Regions from separate parts of the Pseudogracilibacillus sp. ICA-222130 genome, predicted to be linked through region 2. Evidence: riboswitches for the same ligand, from Rfam matches in the RefSeq annotation. Region 2 holds a riboswitch; each other region holds the start of a gene.

Region 1 (5,973 bases), on a different contig from region 2:
TTGTTGTCATTTTAAAATGTTATACTTGTAAACAGTTGAGTGAGAAAATAAAGAGAGAATTTACATATAATATTAATTTTTAGGGAAGCGGGGATTTTAAGTTGAAGAAAACTTTATTAACTTTAAGTACGGTAGCAGTTGTATCATTAGGTGGAGTATTTATAGGAAGTGATGCAGTTGGTGCTGAACCTTCTTTAGATGAGATTAATAAAAAACAAGATAAAGTTGATTCAAAACTTTCTAAAACAGAGAAAAAACTAGCAGAAACATTAAACAAAATGAAGGGTATTAATGAAGAAATTGCTAGAATTGAAACGGCTATGAAAGCTAACGAAAAAGAACAGAAAAAAGTAAAAGAAGCAATTAATACATTAAATAATGAAGTAGATACGATTAACGATAGAATTGAAGAACGTAACGATATTTTAAAAGAACGTTTAGCTTCTTATCAAGCGAACGGTGGAAACATTCAGTATATGGAAGTGTTATTAGGTTCAAAGGATCCACTTGAATTTTTAAGTCGTGTGGACGCAGTAACGACAATTACAAATTCAGACATTGAGTTAATTGAAGAGAACGAGAAAGATAAAGAAACAGTAGAAGAAAAAATTGAAGAACAAAACGACTTAAAAGTAGAACTTGAAGGAATCGCTTCTACGATGGAAAATCAAAAAGAAGAAGAGAATAAAAAAGTCGCACAATTAAAATCAGAAAAAGATAAGTATGAAACAGAAAAATCTAAATTAGCATCTCAAAGTTCAGAATTAAAGGAATTAGAGGCACGTGTTTTAGCGGAATTAGCTGCACCGGCGGAAGAAGTAGTTGAATCGTCAACAAATGAATCCAATGAATCCAATGCATCCAATGCATCCAATGCTTCTACAGCAAGCACATCGAATTCTAATGGATCTAATAATAACAGTGAAGTAGCTACAAGTACTTCATCATCTACAGGCAGTTCATCAGCTACAAGCACTTCATCATCTACTCCTAAAAAGGAAAAGAAAGAAAGTGCACCAGCATATACTGGAACAGGTGGATCAGCAATCTCAGCTGGTAAACAGTATATCGGTCGTTCATCTTATGTATTTGGAGCGAAAAATCCAGCAGCTGGACAATTTGACTGTTCTGGTTTCGTATCTTGGGCGTATGAGCAAGAAGGAATTTCTTTACCTAGAAGTACATCAGGTATGAGAAGTGTTGGTTCCAAAGTAGATTACAGCAGCGCAAAACCTGGAGATTTAGTATTCTTTGATACGTACAAAACAGATGGACATGTTGGAATTTACTTAGGTGGAGGACAGTTCATCGGATCTCAGTCTGATAGAGGAGTAGAAATCGTAAGCATGAATAATCCTTACTGGAGTAAGGCTTTCAACGGTCACGTAAGAAGAGTTAAATAATTAAGTTTCATAACGAAAAGCTAGTATGAAATAGGTGGAGGACCACTCTATTTCATGCTAGTTTTATTTTGTTTGTATATATGTAAATCTTTGATATGAACGTGTTTTATATATTCATTTTCTTGTTAGTAGTAGGTTGATACTGGGACAAGCTGGAAATAAATATTATTTGTACAAACCTATTTGTAAATGATGCAATGTAACAGTTATTACATAATTTGAAATAATTGTATAGTCACATAAGCATAAGTTACTGAAATAGTAATATGTGCTTATTTTTTGTTTGAAATTTGATAATAAACTGTAATGAGAATCACATTCGCATGAAATGTTAGATTGTTATAATATGCTTTGGGGACAAAAAGAGGAAGGGAGTAAGATGTATTGAAATATGTACAGTTATTTTTAGCAGTAGCAATTTTATTTGCAGGAACTGTTTTATATCCAACAAATGATATTGCAGCTGAAAAGATAGAAGATATTCAAAAAGATAGAGAGAATATAAAGAAAGACTTAAAGAAAGCGAATAAAGAAATCGAAAAAATAGTGAAAGAAATAAAGGAACTTAATATAGAGATAAAAGAATATAAAGAAACATTGAAACAAAATGAAAAGGCAATGAAAGAAACAAAAAAAGAGATAAAGCAAGTAGAAAAGGAAATTGAAAAATTAGAAGAGGAAATCGAAAAACGTTTTGACATTTTAAAAGAACGTGCAAAATCGATTCAATCTAGTGGTGGCGACATTCAATATATCGAAATTTTATTTGGTGCAGAAGATTTTAATGATTTTATTAGTCGAGCAAGTGCAGTTAATACGATTGCTGAGTCAGATGCAAGTTTAATTGAAGACTTAGAAGAAGATAAGGCAAAAGTTGAGAAAAAGCTTGCCCAACTTGAAGATTTAGAGCAAGAGTTAATACAAATTAAGCAAAATACAGAAATGCAAAAAGAGTTAACAGAGGAAAAGAAAGAAAAAATAAAGAAAAAAGAAGCGAAATTTAAAGCTAAAACGAAAAAATTAAAATTAGAAGATAAAGAATTAGCATTATTAGAGGCAGAAAAGGAAGCAGAAGATATCGGAACATCTTTTTCGGTTGATACTGCAAATAGTAACTCATCATTAGGTTGGCCGACAGATGGCGGATATATTTCTAGTCATGTTGGAGAGCGTTGGGGAGCAATGCATAAAGGGATTGACATTGCTCGAACGGATCGAAGCACATCCCCTCCAATTTATGCGGCTGAAGCTGGTACGGTAGAATCGGCTGGGATGAATTCCGGTGGTTATGGAAACATGGTAATTGTAAATCATGGTAATGGTTTAAAAACATTGTATGCACATATGTCAAAAATTACTGTGAAATCTGGCCAAAAAGTAAAGCGTGGAGAACAAATTGGGGTCATGGGTGCGACAGGTGATTCGACAGGTATTCACTTACATTTCGAAGTACATAATAATGGCAACATTACAAATCCAACTGCATTTTTAAGATAATATAGGAAACGAGTGTGAAGAAGGAAACTCCTTTTTCACACTTTTTTTATTGCTTTTTACATTTACTTCCTGACATAGTTATAAAGATGCTTTTAAATTCAGAAAAGTTGTACTATGATATAAGATGGGTGTACATTATACCTACATAAATAACTGTATATTTCATTTTGATGTTGCATATGCAACTTAATAAGGAATCAGGTGAAAATCCTGAACGGTCCGGCCACTGTAATGGGAAGCAAGCTTTTGAATCCACTGGATAAATATCCGGGAAGGAAAAGGCGATTGCAATGATCCTAAGTCAGGAGACTTGTCAAGATGAGTATTATTTCGAACCTTCCGGGACTAAGGGGAAATATTCATTCATATATTATACCTATGTATGCATACATACGTGTATTTATGATAAATATTCATACGATAACCTTGAACAGAACCGGAATGTTCAAGGTTATTTTGTGTGGGGAAATAAGTCAAATCTATTTAAATACGAAGGGGGAATTTTAATGAGGAATGGCAAGAAACAAATTCATAAGTTGATATCAATTTTATTGATATTAGTAATGTTTGTTTCCTGGTTACCAACAAATATTTTTGCTAATGAGTTGGTTGATGAAGAAAAACATATGGAAACAATGAAGGAAGAAACTGAAGGGGTAGACGAAGATACTGTAGAAGAACCGGATGAAACAGGTAGTACCGAAAATGATAATAAAGAAAAAGAAGTAAATAAGGAAACTGAGAATAAAAAGGAAGTAAAAAAGGAAAATAATGAAAAAGATAGTACAAAAGCTCAACCGAATTCGAAAGAGTTAAGTGAAGAAGAGGGAGAGCAAGATAACAAAAATGATAAGTCAGAAGATTCGGAAGAAGTAACGAAAGAAACAACAAAAGAATCTGATGAGGAATCTAACGAAGAATCTGATGAAGAATCCGATAAAGAATCTGACGAAGAATCTGAGGAAAAAACGTTATCTAAGGAAGAACTTAAAACGTTAGTAGATGCATCTACTAATAAAACGGTTCAATACTATAAAAATAATCAACCTGAATACACTGAATCATACAAAGGATCTCATAGTGATTTTTGGGTATTTTCCGCATTATGGAGTTCTGGACTAAAAAATTTAGAAAAGGATTTTCCGTGGAAAGAAGATAGTAATCCATGGTTAGATTTTACATATTGGTCTGAAGGGAAAACAGAAGCATCCAAAGATCCTAATGAAAACGCAGGCGCTGTTATAGGTTCATTAATTCTTGGATTAAACCCATATGAATTTGGCGAGCAAAATTTAGTAGAAGATTTATTAGAATTGCAAAATGATAGAGGAATGTTCTCTACAATATGGGGAGAAGCTTGGGCTTTTATCGCATTAGATTTAGTGGATGCAGATTATGATCAAGATAAACATATTAAATCGATATTAAATGAGCAAAGTAATAACGGCCTTTTCGGTGATACAGATGCAACAGGATGGACACTATTAGCGTTAGCACCACATATGGAGCGTGCGGACGTTAAGGAAGCTGTTGGAAGAGCAGTTGATTATATACACGAGGAATTTGTAGAAAATGATGAATATCCGGGAATGTTTGGACCGAATGCTAATACTACATCTTCCGTTATAATGGGTCTTGCTGCAGTTGGAGAAGATTTATATAGTGATAAATGGACGAAAGAAAATGGTAGTTTATTAGAAGATTTATTAGATTATCAACAAGATGATGGTTCATTTTGGTGGCAGAAGCAATCAGCAGGTGCTATTGGCATGGCGACAGAACAGGCTTTACTCGCTTTAGCTACGGTGGAACACGGACAATCACCTTTTATTTCAATGAAAAATGAACTTGATATTCCTGAGTTACCAGGGAATTCAGAAGAACCAAAAGAAACAATTTTACCATTTAATAAAGAAGTAACGGCACATTCAAAGGAAATATTTGAGATTGCTGATACACAAAATACGGTTACTATGCCAAGTAACTTACCAGAAAATACAACCATTCAGGTAAAAGATGTTACAAAAGAAACGGACTTAGTGGATAATAATTTGTCTGTTGCAGGGAATGTACTATCCTTTACGTTAAATCATCAAGCAACAAGTGAAGATCCATTTGAATTAACAATGTCAGTGAATGAAAATGTGGATCTTACAAAACAAGATGTAGATATATTTTATTATGACGAAGAAAAAAATCAATGGGTGAAACAAAATGGTCAAATAGATCAAGATAAACGTACTATTACTATTCATCCAACAGATTTTTCAACTTATGGTGTTTTTGCCATTAACGATGAACCGAAAGTTGATACATCAAAATTAGAAGCAAGTATTGAGAAGGCAGAGAACGAAACATTAGATGATAAAACAACAGATAGTAAGAAGAAATTTGAGGAAGCTTTAGAAGTTGCTATAGCTATTTTAAATAAGACAGATGCAACGCAAGAAGAGATAGATGAAGCGCAAAAGGCATTAGAAAAAGCTATGGAAAACTTAAAAGATCGAGCTCCCCCTGTTAAGGTAAATGTTCGAGTGGAATCACATGGACAAACGTTAGTGCCGACAACAGAGGTGGAAGTATCTCCATATGACTTAATGGAATATATTAACAACAACAATAATGGTAAATCACTGGTTCATGACGAAGCAAGAGCAATTCATGCAATTATTCGTGCATTAGAAACAGTGGATGGTTTTGATCCGAAAGATGATCAACAATTTGGTTTAAATAATGGTGGAAACTATATTCAAAAGATAGGAGATGCAGCAGAATTTTCTGCAGGTCCTTTAAGTGGTTGGATGTACTACGTAAATAATGAGTTTGCACCAGTAGGAGTAGCGGATTTTAAGGTTAAAGATGGAGATTCTATCGTTTTATATTTTGTTGAAAATTATATAGATTCAACTTATACATGGTTCGATAAGGAATCATATAAAACAAAAGTAGATGAATCGTTATCACTTACTCTAAAAGGAGAAAAATCTGTCGAGGGTGCCCATATATTAATAGATGGAAAACCATATGAAGTCGATGGAGAAAAAGTTCTAATAGATAAAGATGGTAAGGTAAA
Region 2 (5,973 bases):
TTCTCTATATGTGCGATTCTTCACAAAGACTGGCACAAGAGAATTTAGTAACATTTTTGTAGCTTGTAAAAACTCCACTTCATGTGCGTCACGTGCTTTTATTTTTTCATAAAGTTCGTCCATATAGTCGATTACTTCTTGTTCTTCCTTTGAAACGACGCGCTCTAGTTGAGTCATGATGCTCGCCTCCCATTTCTTTCTATTAATTCCGTCTATTCCATCTATTCTATATAATTCCTCTATTACTAATTTATCATACATGTATCAATCTAAACAATATTATTAATAGATATTATTAATGCTTTTATGAGATAATAGAAAATACGAGGTGACAAAAATGGAGTTAAGACAAATAAAATATTTTATTGAAGTTGCAAAACGTGAGCATGTAACGGAAGCGGCAGATGCTTTGCATGTAGCGCAATCAGCAGTAAGCAGACAAATTTTTAATTTAGAAGAAGAACTCGGGGTAGATTTATTTATTCGTGAAGGAAGAACGGTTCGACTAACGAGGATTGGGAAAGTTTTTTTAGAACATATGGAAAAAGCGATCAATGTGATTGATGACGCAAGACAAGAAGTGATTGAATATACCGATCCTAAAAAAGGAACCATTCATATAGGTTTTGCAGCCAGTTTAGCATCTTATATATTACCGACGGCTATTTTTTATTTCCGAAAACAGTATCCAGATGTAAAATTCGTGCTAAATCAAGGGACACATAGTGAACTACTTGATTGGGTGAAAAAGGGCGAAATTAATATTGCGTTATTAGGGCCATTACCACAAGACCAAGAGAAAATAAAAAGTACAGTTCTTTTTACAGAAGATATTGTCGCTTTGTTACCGAGCAATCATTCTCTTGCAAACAGGTCTTCGTTAAAATTAATCGAATTGCGCGATGAATCGTTTGTCATGTTTCCTAAAGGGTTTATTTTACACGATGTCATTATGGAAGGTTGTTTACAACGTGGTTTCCAACCGAAAATTTCATTTGAAGGAAAAGATTTAGATGCGATTAAAGGACTTGTATCTGCGGGATTAGGTGTGACATTAATTCCGGAAGTAACATTGGTGGATTGTTTGCCACGTGCTACCGTAAAGGTTCCTATTACCGAACCTAGTTTGAAACGATCAGTCGGTGCGATTATTCCTGCTGAACGTGAATTATTACCAACCGAAAAATTGTTTTATCAATTTATAAAAGATTTCTTTATGCGCTTAGAAGTGTATCAAAACTAAATTAGTGTTACAAATCTATAAACATGCTATGCTAATAATCGCTAAATTTGTAAAAATATATTGCATCATAAAAATGAATATGTTAAGATTAAAACACAATATATAGATGAAATATAAAATTGAATACACAATATATAGTGATTAAGGTGACATACGAAAGTCTTAAAAAGGGAATCTAGTGGGAAGCTAGAACTGCCCCCGCAACTGTAATTATGTTGTTTATATGAAAGGACATGCTCACTATATGTAGTTGTTTATCGAGAGAAAGGCAACACATATAGGAAGGGGTTCTGGAGATACATATAAGTCAGGAGACCTGCCTAATCGCATTAGTTTCACTTCTCCGGGGTGAGGGATTTTCGAAACGGCATGGATATTGAAATAGTACATATTTTGTTGTCTTTTTAGCCGTTTATTCCTCATGCGAATAAACGGCTTTTTATTATACATGTACATACGTAGGAGAACAGGAAACGAAGCGATCACCATATGGAATACGGGGATCATTTTTCAGGAGGGATTTATAGATGAGCATGTTAGAGGTAGAAAACAAGGTAGAAGCATTAATGACGTTGGCACAAGAAGGATTAAATGTAGATGTCACACCATATAAAGAAAAGATGTTCAACGCAACAGAGAATGTGACAGGGTTAGATGTTCACATCGAAATGATTAAAATCGCATTAGAAAATATTGATGAAGCTAATCCGGATTGGACATACTTTGCCAGTCGTTTATATGCGGCACAATTGTATGAACAAGCTGCAGCTAACCGCGGATATGATCCAGCTGAAAAATATGGAGATTTTTATACATTAATTAATCAATTAACGAATAAAGGCATTTATACGAATAAATTATTAGAAAAATATACAAAAGAAGAGATCGACTTTTTAGGAAGTAAGATCGAACAAGAACGCGATAGTTTATTTCACTATTTAGCGATTTATACATTAGCGACAAGGTATTTGGCGACAGACCATGAGAAAAACGTGTTTGAATTGCCACAAGAACGTTGGATGATTATCGCCATGCATTTAATGCAGGATGAAGATCGCGAGAAACGAATGGATTATATTTTAGAAGCTTATTGGGCTTTAAGTAATTTATATATGACGGTTGCAACACCGACAATGAATAACGCAGGAAAAACACATGGACAACTTTCTAGCTGTTTCATCGATACAGTCGAGGATAGTTTACAATCGATTTACGATGTGAATACAGACGTAGCACAGTTATCAAAAAACGGCGGTGGAATTGGTGTTTATATGGGGAAAGTCCGAGGCCGTGGGAGTGCAATCAAAGGATTTAAAGGAATGTCGAGTGGTGTTGTGCCATGGATTCGTCAGTTAAATAATACAGCGGTAAGTGTAGACCAGTTAGGTACGAGAAAAGGTGCGATCGCGATTTATTTAGATGTATGGCATATCGATATTGAACCGTTTTTAGATTTAAAATTAAATAACGGGGATGCACGTATGCGAGCACATGATATTTTCCCTGGGGTATGTTTACCAGATTACTTTATGGAACAAGTAGAAGCACGTGGTGACTGGTATTTATTTGACCCACATGAAGTAAGACAAGTGATGGGGTATAGCTTAGAAGATTTTTATGATGAAGAAAAAGGTGCTGGAACGTGGCGGACGAAATATGAAGAATGTATCCGCGATGAACGTTTAACGAAAAAGAAAGTACCGGCAATTGATATTATGAAACGTATCATGATTTCTCAGTTAGAAACAGGTACACCGTTTATGTTTTACCGTGATGAAGTAAACCGTATGAATGCAAATAGTCATGCTGGCATCATCTACTGTTCTAACCTTTGTACAGAAATTACACAAAATCAATCACCAACAGAGTTTTTAGAAGAGTATATTGAAAATGAAGATGTTATTGTGAAAAAGTACAAAACTGGGGATTATGTTGTTTGTAACTTAAGTTCTGTCAACTTAGGTCGCGCAGTACCAGAAGGTGTTTTAGAGCGACTCATTCCGATTCAAGTAAGGATGTTGGATAATGTCATCGATATGAACACATTGCCGATTTTACAAGCACAGCTGACAAACCAGAAATATAGAGCGGTAGGTTTAGGAACGTTCGGTTGGCATCACTTGCTTGCACTGAAAGGTATCGAATGGGAGTCAGAAGAGGCATTAACTTACACGGATGAATTATATGAACAAATTGCTTATTTAACGATTCAAGCAAGTATGGAATTAAGTAAAGAAAAAGGAGCTTACCGTCTCTTTGAAGGAAGTAAGTGGCAATCAGGAAGCTATTTCACTTCACGTGGATATAAAGGTGAAAAGTGGGAAGCATTAAAACAAGAAGTACAAGAAAATGGTATTCGTAATGGGTATTTAATGGCAGTAGCACCGAACTCATCAACAGCGATGATTGCAGGATCCACTGCGAGTATTGACCCGATTTTCCAAGTGTTCTATTACGAGGAGAAAAAGGACTTCAAAATTCCAGTCACTGCACCAGCATTAGACCATAAAACGTATAACATTTATCGTCGTTCTGCATATATTGTAGATCAGCGTTGGTCTGTAAAGCAAAACGCAGTAAGACAAAAGCATATTGATCAAAGTATTTCATTTAATATGTATGTACCAAATACGATTCGTGCGTCTGTTTTATTAAATTTACACGTACAAGCTTGGAAAGAGGGGCTAAAAACATCGTATTATGTTCGATCTACTGCGAACGATATTGAAGAATGTGAGTGGTGTCATTCATGAGAACTTTAATTGCTTATTTATCTTATAGCGGAAATACAGAAGAGATTGCGGAACATATTGAACGGAAATTAGTATGTGAAGGAATAGAGGTCGATATGTTATCGATTGGCATTGATTATGTACCAGACTTAAGTGTGTACGATTATATATTTCTCGGCACATTTACGTGGGATATGGGTGGAACGCCAGATGAAGTGAAAGATTTTGTATTAGAAGTCGGCTATAAACCGAATAATGTAGCAGTATTTGGTTCAGGCGATACACAATTTGGTGGAGATGCTATGTTTTGTGGAGCTGTGGATAAATTAGTGAAGTTTTATGAGAGTAAGTGGGACGGTTTGAAAATCGAACAGTCCCCAAGAGGCTCCCAAGAAGTATTAATTGATAACTGGCTAGAAGGAGTGTTAGAAGATGTCAGAGTTACTGCTTGAACGTGCAAAAACGTTAGAACCGCGTAACCCGAACAAATCAACGGGGATTTTCGGTGGAAAATCGAGTGGTATTTTAAATTGGAACGACATTGCGTATCCACATTGGTATAAAATGTATAAACGATTAGTCGGAAATTATTGGCAAGCAGATGAGGTGAACATGTCGAGTGATATTAAGCAGTTCCCTACGTTAACAGAAGAAGAACGTGATGCTTATTTAAAAATTATTGGGTTATTATCGACATTAGACGCACCACAGACGAGAACGGCGTTACTGTTTTCATTATATGCGACAGATCCATCTGTCCAGTCAATTATGGCAGTCATCGCACAACAAGAGGCGGTACATAACGAATCATATTCATATGTACTATCTTCTGTCGTTTCACTTGCAGAACAAAATGAATCATTTGAACTCGGAAGAAAAGATCCTGTTTTATTAAAACGAAACGAAAAGATTATGCACCATTACAATAAATTTGCCGAAGAGCCAACGATTGAAAACATCCTAAAAACGATGGTATATACGATTTTATTAGAAGGAATGTTCTTCTATTCTGGATTTGCGTTCTTTTATAATTTAGCACGTCATAATAAAATGGTTGGAACGTCTACAATGGTAAGTTATATTAACCGTGATGAATTAGAACATGGTCGCTTCATTTCGGAAATGTTCCGTGCAACATTAGCGGAAAATCCATCTTATAACAATGAGGAATTTATTTCATGGGTATATGATAGCTTCCGTGATTCTGTTGAATTAGAAATTGAATGGTCGACTTATGTTTTAAAAGATGTGGACGGTATTAATTTAGATGAAATGGCTGGTTATGTGAAATATCGTGCCAATAAAATGTTACGAATGATGGGATTAAGTGAGTTATATCCAGAGTATACGGAAAACCCGATGAAATGGATTCGTGCCTATGTAGATAATTTTGATGGTACAAAAACGGACTTTTTTGAACAAACATCAAGACAATATACGAAAACAAGTGATTTAAACGGTTTTGACGATCTATAAAAACAAAAACAACATAATGATGAGGTTTGGGTATAGTTGGAATACGATACAGACACATGAATTGGGTGAATAATCATCATATACGCGACAAACTCGCTTTATTCATTCGCTAATTCTTGGTCTTATCGATCATTTCCTCTTCTATCCAAACCTCATTTTTATATTTTACATAAGAATGTGCAAACTAATGACAAACGAAGCAAATCATTAGCTTTAAATTGGTTTTTCCTTCATGTATACTATTAAGAAGGAAAGGAAGATAATGTATGCAAGATGATCATCAAGATAAGATTTTCACGAAAGATTTCGCATTTATTTGGCTTGCGAACTTTTTTATTTTTTTAGGGTTTCAAATGACGTTACCAACATTACCGATTTTCGTCAAAGAACTAGGTGGTTCAGATCAATTAGTCGGACTAATCGTTGGTATTTTTACTTTCTCAGCACTTTTGTTTCGACCGTATGCAGGACATGCATTAGAAACAAAAGGAAGAGGCCGAGTCTATTTATTTGGCCTACTTT
Region 3 (5,973 bases), on a different contig from region 2:
GTAATATGTTTGAATTCGTTACGTTTTTAGGAATGAGTATCGTTTTAGCGTTTATCATTCTATTCTTTATTTATCGTTTAAATGTATTAGGATTGTTTGCATTACCAATTGCAATGTTAATCATTGCTTATGCAAGTATGTTCCCAGGTGAAATTTCACCATTAGTACCGTCCTTACAAAGTAATTGGCTATTTATCCATGTCATTACGGTATCTTTATCACAAGGAATTTTAGCAATTAGTTTTGTTGCGGGATTAATTTATTTAGTGAAGAAAATTGACCAATCAAAACGTTCGTCTAAAACAACATGGTTAGAAATAATTTTATACTCATTATTTGTAACGTTAGGATTTGTTATTATTACGTCTACATTTAATGCAATGGATTATGAAGCAACTTTCGTCCAAAACGAGAATGAAAATATAAAAATGGTATATCACTTACCAGCAATTGCAGGACCCGAAGGATTTGAGTTAACTACAGCAGATCGTATGGAACCATACTTTAACGCTCCAACATGGATGCAAGGAAATGAAGCACCTAAAAAGTTTAATACTTTAGTTTGGTCGTTTTTAATCGGTACAATCATTTATGGTATTGTAAGATTAATTTTACGTAAAAGAGTCGGTGCTGCAATCCAAAGGTTTGTAAAAAATGTAAACTTAGATTTAGTTGATGAAATTACGTATCGTGCAGTAGCGATTGGCTTCCCGTTATTTACATTAGGTGGATTAATTTTTGCTGCGATATGGGCGCAAATTGCTTGGGATCGTTTTTGGGGCTGGGACCCAAAAGAAGTATGGGCACTAATTACATGGTTCTTCTATGCAGCGTTTTTACATTTACGTTTATCAAGAGGATGGCATGGAGAAAAATCAGCTTGGTTGGCAGTTGTTGGGTTTGCAATTATCATGTTTAATATTATCGTTGTAAACTTAGTACTTGCAGGTTTACACTCTTATGCTTAAAATATGAAGTAAATGATGTAAGAAACATAGAAGAAGTAGTAGGAGGACCGATTAGATGAGTGAGTCGAATAGAATTTTAGTAGTAGATGATGAAGAACGTATTCGTCGCTTAATTAAAATGTATTTAGAACGTGAAGACTTCGTTGTTGAAGAAGCTGAAAATGGTGTGGAAGCATTAGAGAAAGCATTAGAAAACGATTATGACTGTATTTTATTAGATATTATGATGCCTGAAATGGACGGTATTGAAGTGTGTGAAAAATTACGAGAAGAGAAAAATACACCAATCATTATGTTGACAGCTAAAGGGGAAGAATCAAACCGTGTTCAAGGATTTGAGGTTGGAGCGGATGATTATATTGTAAAACCTTTTAGTCCACGTGAAGTCGTTTTACGTGTGAAAGCCGTACTCCGAAGAACAGGACAAACGAATGTGAAACAAACGTCTATGCAAACAAATAATTTAATCGTTTTTCCACATTTAACCATTGATTTGGATGCATATCGTGTTACTGCAAATGATCAAGAAATTTCGCTAACTCCTAAAGAATATGAGTTACTAGTGTTTTTAGCACAGTCGCCTGATAAAGTGTATAAACGAGAAGATTTGTTAAAAGAAGTGTGGCAATATGAATTTTTCGGTGACTTACGAACAGTTGATACCCATGTGAAGCGATTACGTGAAAAACTAACAAGTGTTTCAAAAGAAGCAGCGAAAATGATTGTTACAGTATGGGGAATCGGATATAAATTAGAGGTAGAAGAACAATAATGTTCTGGAGAAGTGTAGTAGGGAAACTAGCAATAACGATTTTATTGCTAGTTTCTTTTGTCTTATTTATTTTATCGATTTTACTGTTACAATTTTTCGAAAGATTTCACGTACAAGAAGCCGAAAAAGCAATGATTCAAGCAGCGACTAAAATTTCAATGATCGTAGAAGAACATGATGATAAAGATATGGTAATGGATTTGGTAGAGACGGTAAAAGAACCTTCCAGTAAAGTGCTTTTATATAAACATAATGAATCATTATGGGAATCAAAAACGACCAATCAGTCTTTAACTAAGGTGAAAGAGATATCTCCGGTAGTCAATGAAGATATGTTGCATGTAGCAACACAAAACGAAGTGTTTAATGAAAAACTTACCGTACCAAATAATGATTCGGAAATAATGGTTATTGGTATTCCAATGCGCAAACAACAAGGCGCTATTTATGTTTTACAATCATTGGATGTCATTAACCAAACACGTGCAGAAACGACAAGAATTATTTATGTTGGAGCAGCAATTGCAATCGTCTTAACGACCATTTTTGCATTTTTCTTATCAACGAGAATTACTGCTCCATTGATTCAAATGCGTAAAGCAGCTATCCAAGTGGCAAAAGGAGAATTTAATACGAAACTTCCAGTGTTATCTAATGATGAGATAGGAGAACTTGCTGTTGCATTTAATAAAATGGGGAAACAATTAAATTTTCATATCGATGCATTACGACATGAAAAAGAACAATTAAGTCGATTGGTAAATTCAATGGCAGATGGAGTTATTACCTTAACGAGGGATGCAAAAGTAATTGTAATTAATCCACCCGCAGAACAATTTATACGGGATTGGTATTTTGAGCATAATATTTCAGATGAAACGATGCAGCAATTACCTGACGATGTATATGCCGTGTTCCAAAAGGTAATTGAAGAAGAAAAAGAAGTTATTCAAGAAGTTCAATTACAAGGACGAAATTGGGTAATGATTATGACACCTTTATATGATGATACATATATTCGTGGTGCAGTTGCTGTTATACGTGATATGACAGAGGAAAGACAAATGGATAAATTGAGAAAAGACTTTATTTCTAATGTGTCTCACGAGTTACGAACACCAATTGCTTTAATGCAAGGATATAGTGAAGCAATAGTAGATGATATTGCAGAAAGTAAAGCGGAGAAAAATGAACTTGCTCAAATTATTCTCGAAGAATCTTTAAGAATGAGTCGTTTAGTGAATGAATTACTTGATATTGGAAGAATGGAAGCTGGCCATATTGAGTTAAATAAAGAAGAAATAGACACACAAATGTTTGTAGAAAAAGTGTACAAAAAATTTTATGGCATGGCAGAAGAAAATGGTGTACAATTATCATTAACAATGGATATTGAGCAGCCACTGCTATTCATTGATCCTGACCGAATGGAACAAGTTTTCACCAATTTAATCGATAATGCAATCGGTCACACACCAAATGGTGGTCATGTGGAAGTAGTAGTCCAATCAAAAGAAGATTCTTTACATGTGGAAGTACGTGATAATGGTAGTGGAATTCCTGAAGAAGACCTTTCTTTCGTTTTTGAACGTTTTTATAAAGCGGATAAAGCACGAACGAGAAGTGATAAAAAAGGTACAGGACTAGGACTAGCAATTACAAAACATATTATTCAAGCACATGAAGGGGTCATTTCTGTCAAAAGTAAATTGCATGAAGGGACAACTTTCTATTTCACCATACCACAATAATAATTTCATAAAAATTATTGGCTAAATGATGTTCATACATCGGGAATCTAGTGTAAATCTAGAACTGTCCTCGCAACTGTAATACTGGACGAAATGGATGTAATCCACTGTATCCATCGATATGGGAAGGAATCCAAAGTAGGATGATGGTTAAGTCAGTAGACCTAGCAATAATTGTGTAAAAGAGCTTCGGGGTTCAAGCTACTTCTATATGAATATGTTTATAGAGGTTGTAACAAAACGAGTGAGCTTTTGTTACAACCTTTTTTGTTTTCATACTATAATAAAGGAGCGTTTTACAATGAAAAAATTAATGACGATTTTATCTGCATTATTATTATCTGTAGGAGTTTTAGTCGGGTGTTCAAATGATGCAAATGAAGCAAATAACGCTGTGAATAATCAAGCAAACAATGAAACAAACGAAGTGTCAGAGGAGATTACAATTGATGTCGTAATTTCTTTGGATAAAGGCGAGGAAGTGTTAGAAGAAAAGGAAATTAAGACAGAAGATGGTGCGATTTTATTAGACGTTATGAAAGAAAACTTTGATATTGAAGAAGATGGTGGCTTTATTACGTCAATTGATGGAAAAGCAGCTGAAGAAGGAGAAGAAAAGGCTTGGATGTATTTTGTAAATGATGAAATGGCGATGGTTGGTGCAGGAGAGTACGAACTTTCCGATGGAGATGAAGTTAATTTTGATTTTCAACCTTGGGAGTAATCAACGTTGAATACGTATAAATTAACGATATTAGCAATACTAGCTACGTTAGGGGTCGTTGGAAGGTCTTTTTTAGTTTTTATTCCTAACGTACAACCAGTAACGGCGATTATTATTATCGCTGGTATCATTATGGGACCAGGCGCTGCATTTGTTTTGGCTTTACTTATTACATTTTTATCAAATATGTTACTTGGGATGGGGATTTGGTCAATATGGCAAGTCCTCTCCTGGGGATTAATTGGTATAATGAGTGGATGTATAGGTAAATATGTAAAACATATTTCTGTTTATATGTTAGCATTGTATGGAATCTTCTGTGGGTATTTATATGGATTTATTATATCGCTAGTAACATACCAAGTAGCGGGAAAATTCTGGCCATACTATCTTTTAGGTCTACCTTATGATACGTATCATGCAATTGGAAATGCCCTGTTCATTATGGTGCTTTATCCAATTTTTTCTTATTTAATGAAACGATATGCAAAAGACCGTTTCAATATTCAACATTAAAAGGAGGAGTTCATTGTTTCAACAAATTATTTTATACTGTTTGTATAAAATGGAAGGTGAACGCTCCGTTAATTCACCTTATTATATTATACAAGGAAAACAATCGATCCAAACGATTCAAGATGCAAATTTATTTCATTTGAATCGTTTTTTTACTATCTATAAACAGTTAGACAAAAATGTATACGATAGAGAGATTTTATCACTCGTTGAAGCCGACAAGCTAAAAATAGTGGGCCAACAATATACATTATGTAATATGACAGATGAATCTATTTTACAATTGCAAGATGAAATTTCAATGTATCATTTGAATGGGAAACAATTGGCACAGATGGATCGCATCTTTTTTGAACGATTACTTTTATTAATCCAAGTATGGACAAATAAGTCTGTCGGAAACAAACAATATATTCCGATCGTTGAAAACAGATCTGTTGAACAGTGGGTGAAATTAGTATATGGAAAAACGAAGGATCGTGTAAATGAATGTTTAGACAAATTATATATTGAACTACGAAGTTTATTAGTTCAAGTGACGGAACTTGGAGCTGCTTTATTCGTGGATCAACTGACAGGTGCTACGATCATTGGGCAATCAAAACAGCAGTTGGTTGATAAATATAAGTTAGACATCGCAGATATAGAGTTGGAGACATTGAATGTTATTCATTACATGTTACAACATATAGATGTTGACCAACACCCTATTTTATGCCTTATGAAACAACAAATTCGAGATGAAACGATTCATTCCAAATTAACCCATTCTACGAAGCAAACATACAATTTATGGCAACAAGGTTATCCATTAGAAAAGATTGCCTCCATACGTAAATTAAAATTAAATACGATATATGACCATCTAGTTGAAATTGCATTATATGAACCGAATTTTCCATATGAACAATTTATCACATTAGACAAAATAGAAGAAATAAATGGCGCCATTCAACGAACAAAAACATTTAAATTAAAACCGATTAAGGATCATGTTTGTCCATCAATCACCTATTTTCAAATCCGGTTAGCATTCATATATTTACAAAAGAAAGGGGAAGGTGACAAATGAAGAAAAACTTACAAGCATTATTACAAAGGCATTTTTCTTATGACTCATTTCATGAAGGACAAGAAGAAATCATTCACGACGTCTTACAAGGGAAAAATGTGTTAGGAATGCTGAAGACAGGATCGGGAAAGTCAATTTGTTATCAATTACCAGCAAAAGTGTTACCAAAT

The links. A riboswitch is a leader RNA that binds a small molecule or an ion and turns the genes downstream of it on or off. The one in region 2 is predicted to bind cobalamin.
Region 1: it holds a riboswitch for cobalamin, as region 2 does, so the genes downstream of both, WKT09_RS08435 (DUF4430 domain-containing protein) here and WKT09_RS03435 (ribonucleoside-diphosphate reductase subunit alpha) in region 2, are expected to answer to the same signal.
Region 3: it holds a riboswitch for cobalamin, as region 2 does, so the genes downstream of both, WKT09_RS02715 (DUF4430 domain-containing protein) here and WKT09_RS03435 (ribonucleoside-diphosphate reductase subunit alpha) in region 2, are expected to answer to the same signal.

Annotation. Positions count from the first base shown of each region.
Region 1 is NZ_JBBKBG010000018.1:106-6,078, forward strand. Features, by position in the region: gene WKT09_RS08425 (C40 family peptidase) at 102-1,403, shown strand; gene WKT09_RS08430 (murein hydrolase activator EnvC family protein) at 1,788-2,900, shown strand; cobalamin riboswitch at 3,052-3,232, shown strand; gene WKT09_RS08435 (DUF4430 domain-containing protein) at 3,407-5,973, shown strand, end outside.
Region 2 is NZ_JBBKBG010000004.1:1,228-7,200, forward strand. Features, by position in the region: gene gdhA (NADP-specific glutamate dehydrogenase) at 1-177, opposite strand, end outside; gene WKT09_RS03430 (LysR family transcriptional regulator) at 338-1,243, shown strand; cobalamin riboswitch at 1,370-1,581, shown strand; gene WKT09_RS03435 (ribonucleoside-diphosphate reductase subunit alpha) at 1,771-3,996, shown strand; gene WKT09_RS03440 (flavodoxin) at 3,993-4,427, shown strand; gene WKT09_RS03445 (ribonucleotide-diphosphate reductase subunit beta) at 4,408-5,451, shown strand; gene WKT09_RS03450 (MFS transporter) at 5,718-5,973, shown strand, end outside.
Region 3 is NZ_JBBKBG010000003.1:17,106-23,078, reverse strand. Features, by position in the region: gene ccsB (c-type cytochrome biogenesis protein CcsB) at 1-968, shown strand, start outside; gene WKT09_RS02725 (response regulator transcription factor) at 1,024-1,740, shown strand; gene WKT09_RS02720 (ATP-binding protein) at 1,740-3,491, shown strand; cobalamin riboswitch at 3,493-3,677, shown strand; gene WKT09_RS02715 (DUF4430 domain-containing protein) at 3,793-4,215, shown strand; gene WKT09_RS02710 (ECF transporter S component) at 4,222-4,731, shown strand; gene WKT09_RS02705 (helix-turn-helix domain-containing protein) at 4,745-5,803, shown strand; gene WKT09_RS02700 (RecQ family ATP-dependent DNA helicase) at 5,800-5,973, shown strand, end outside.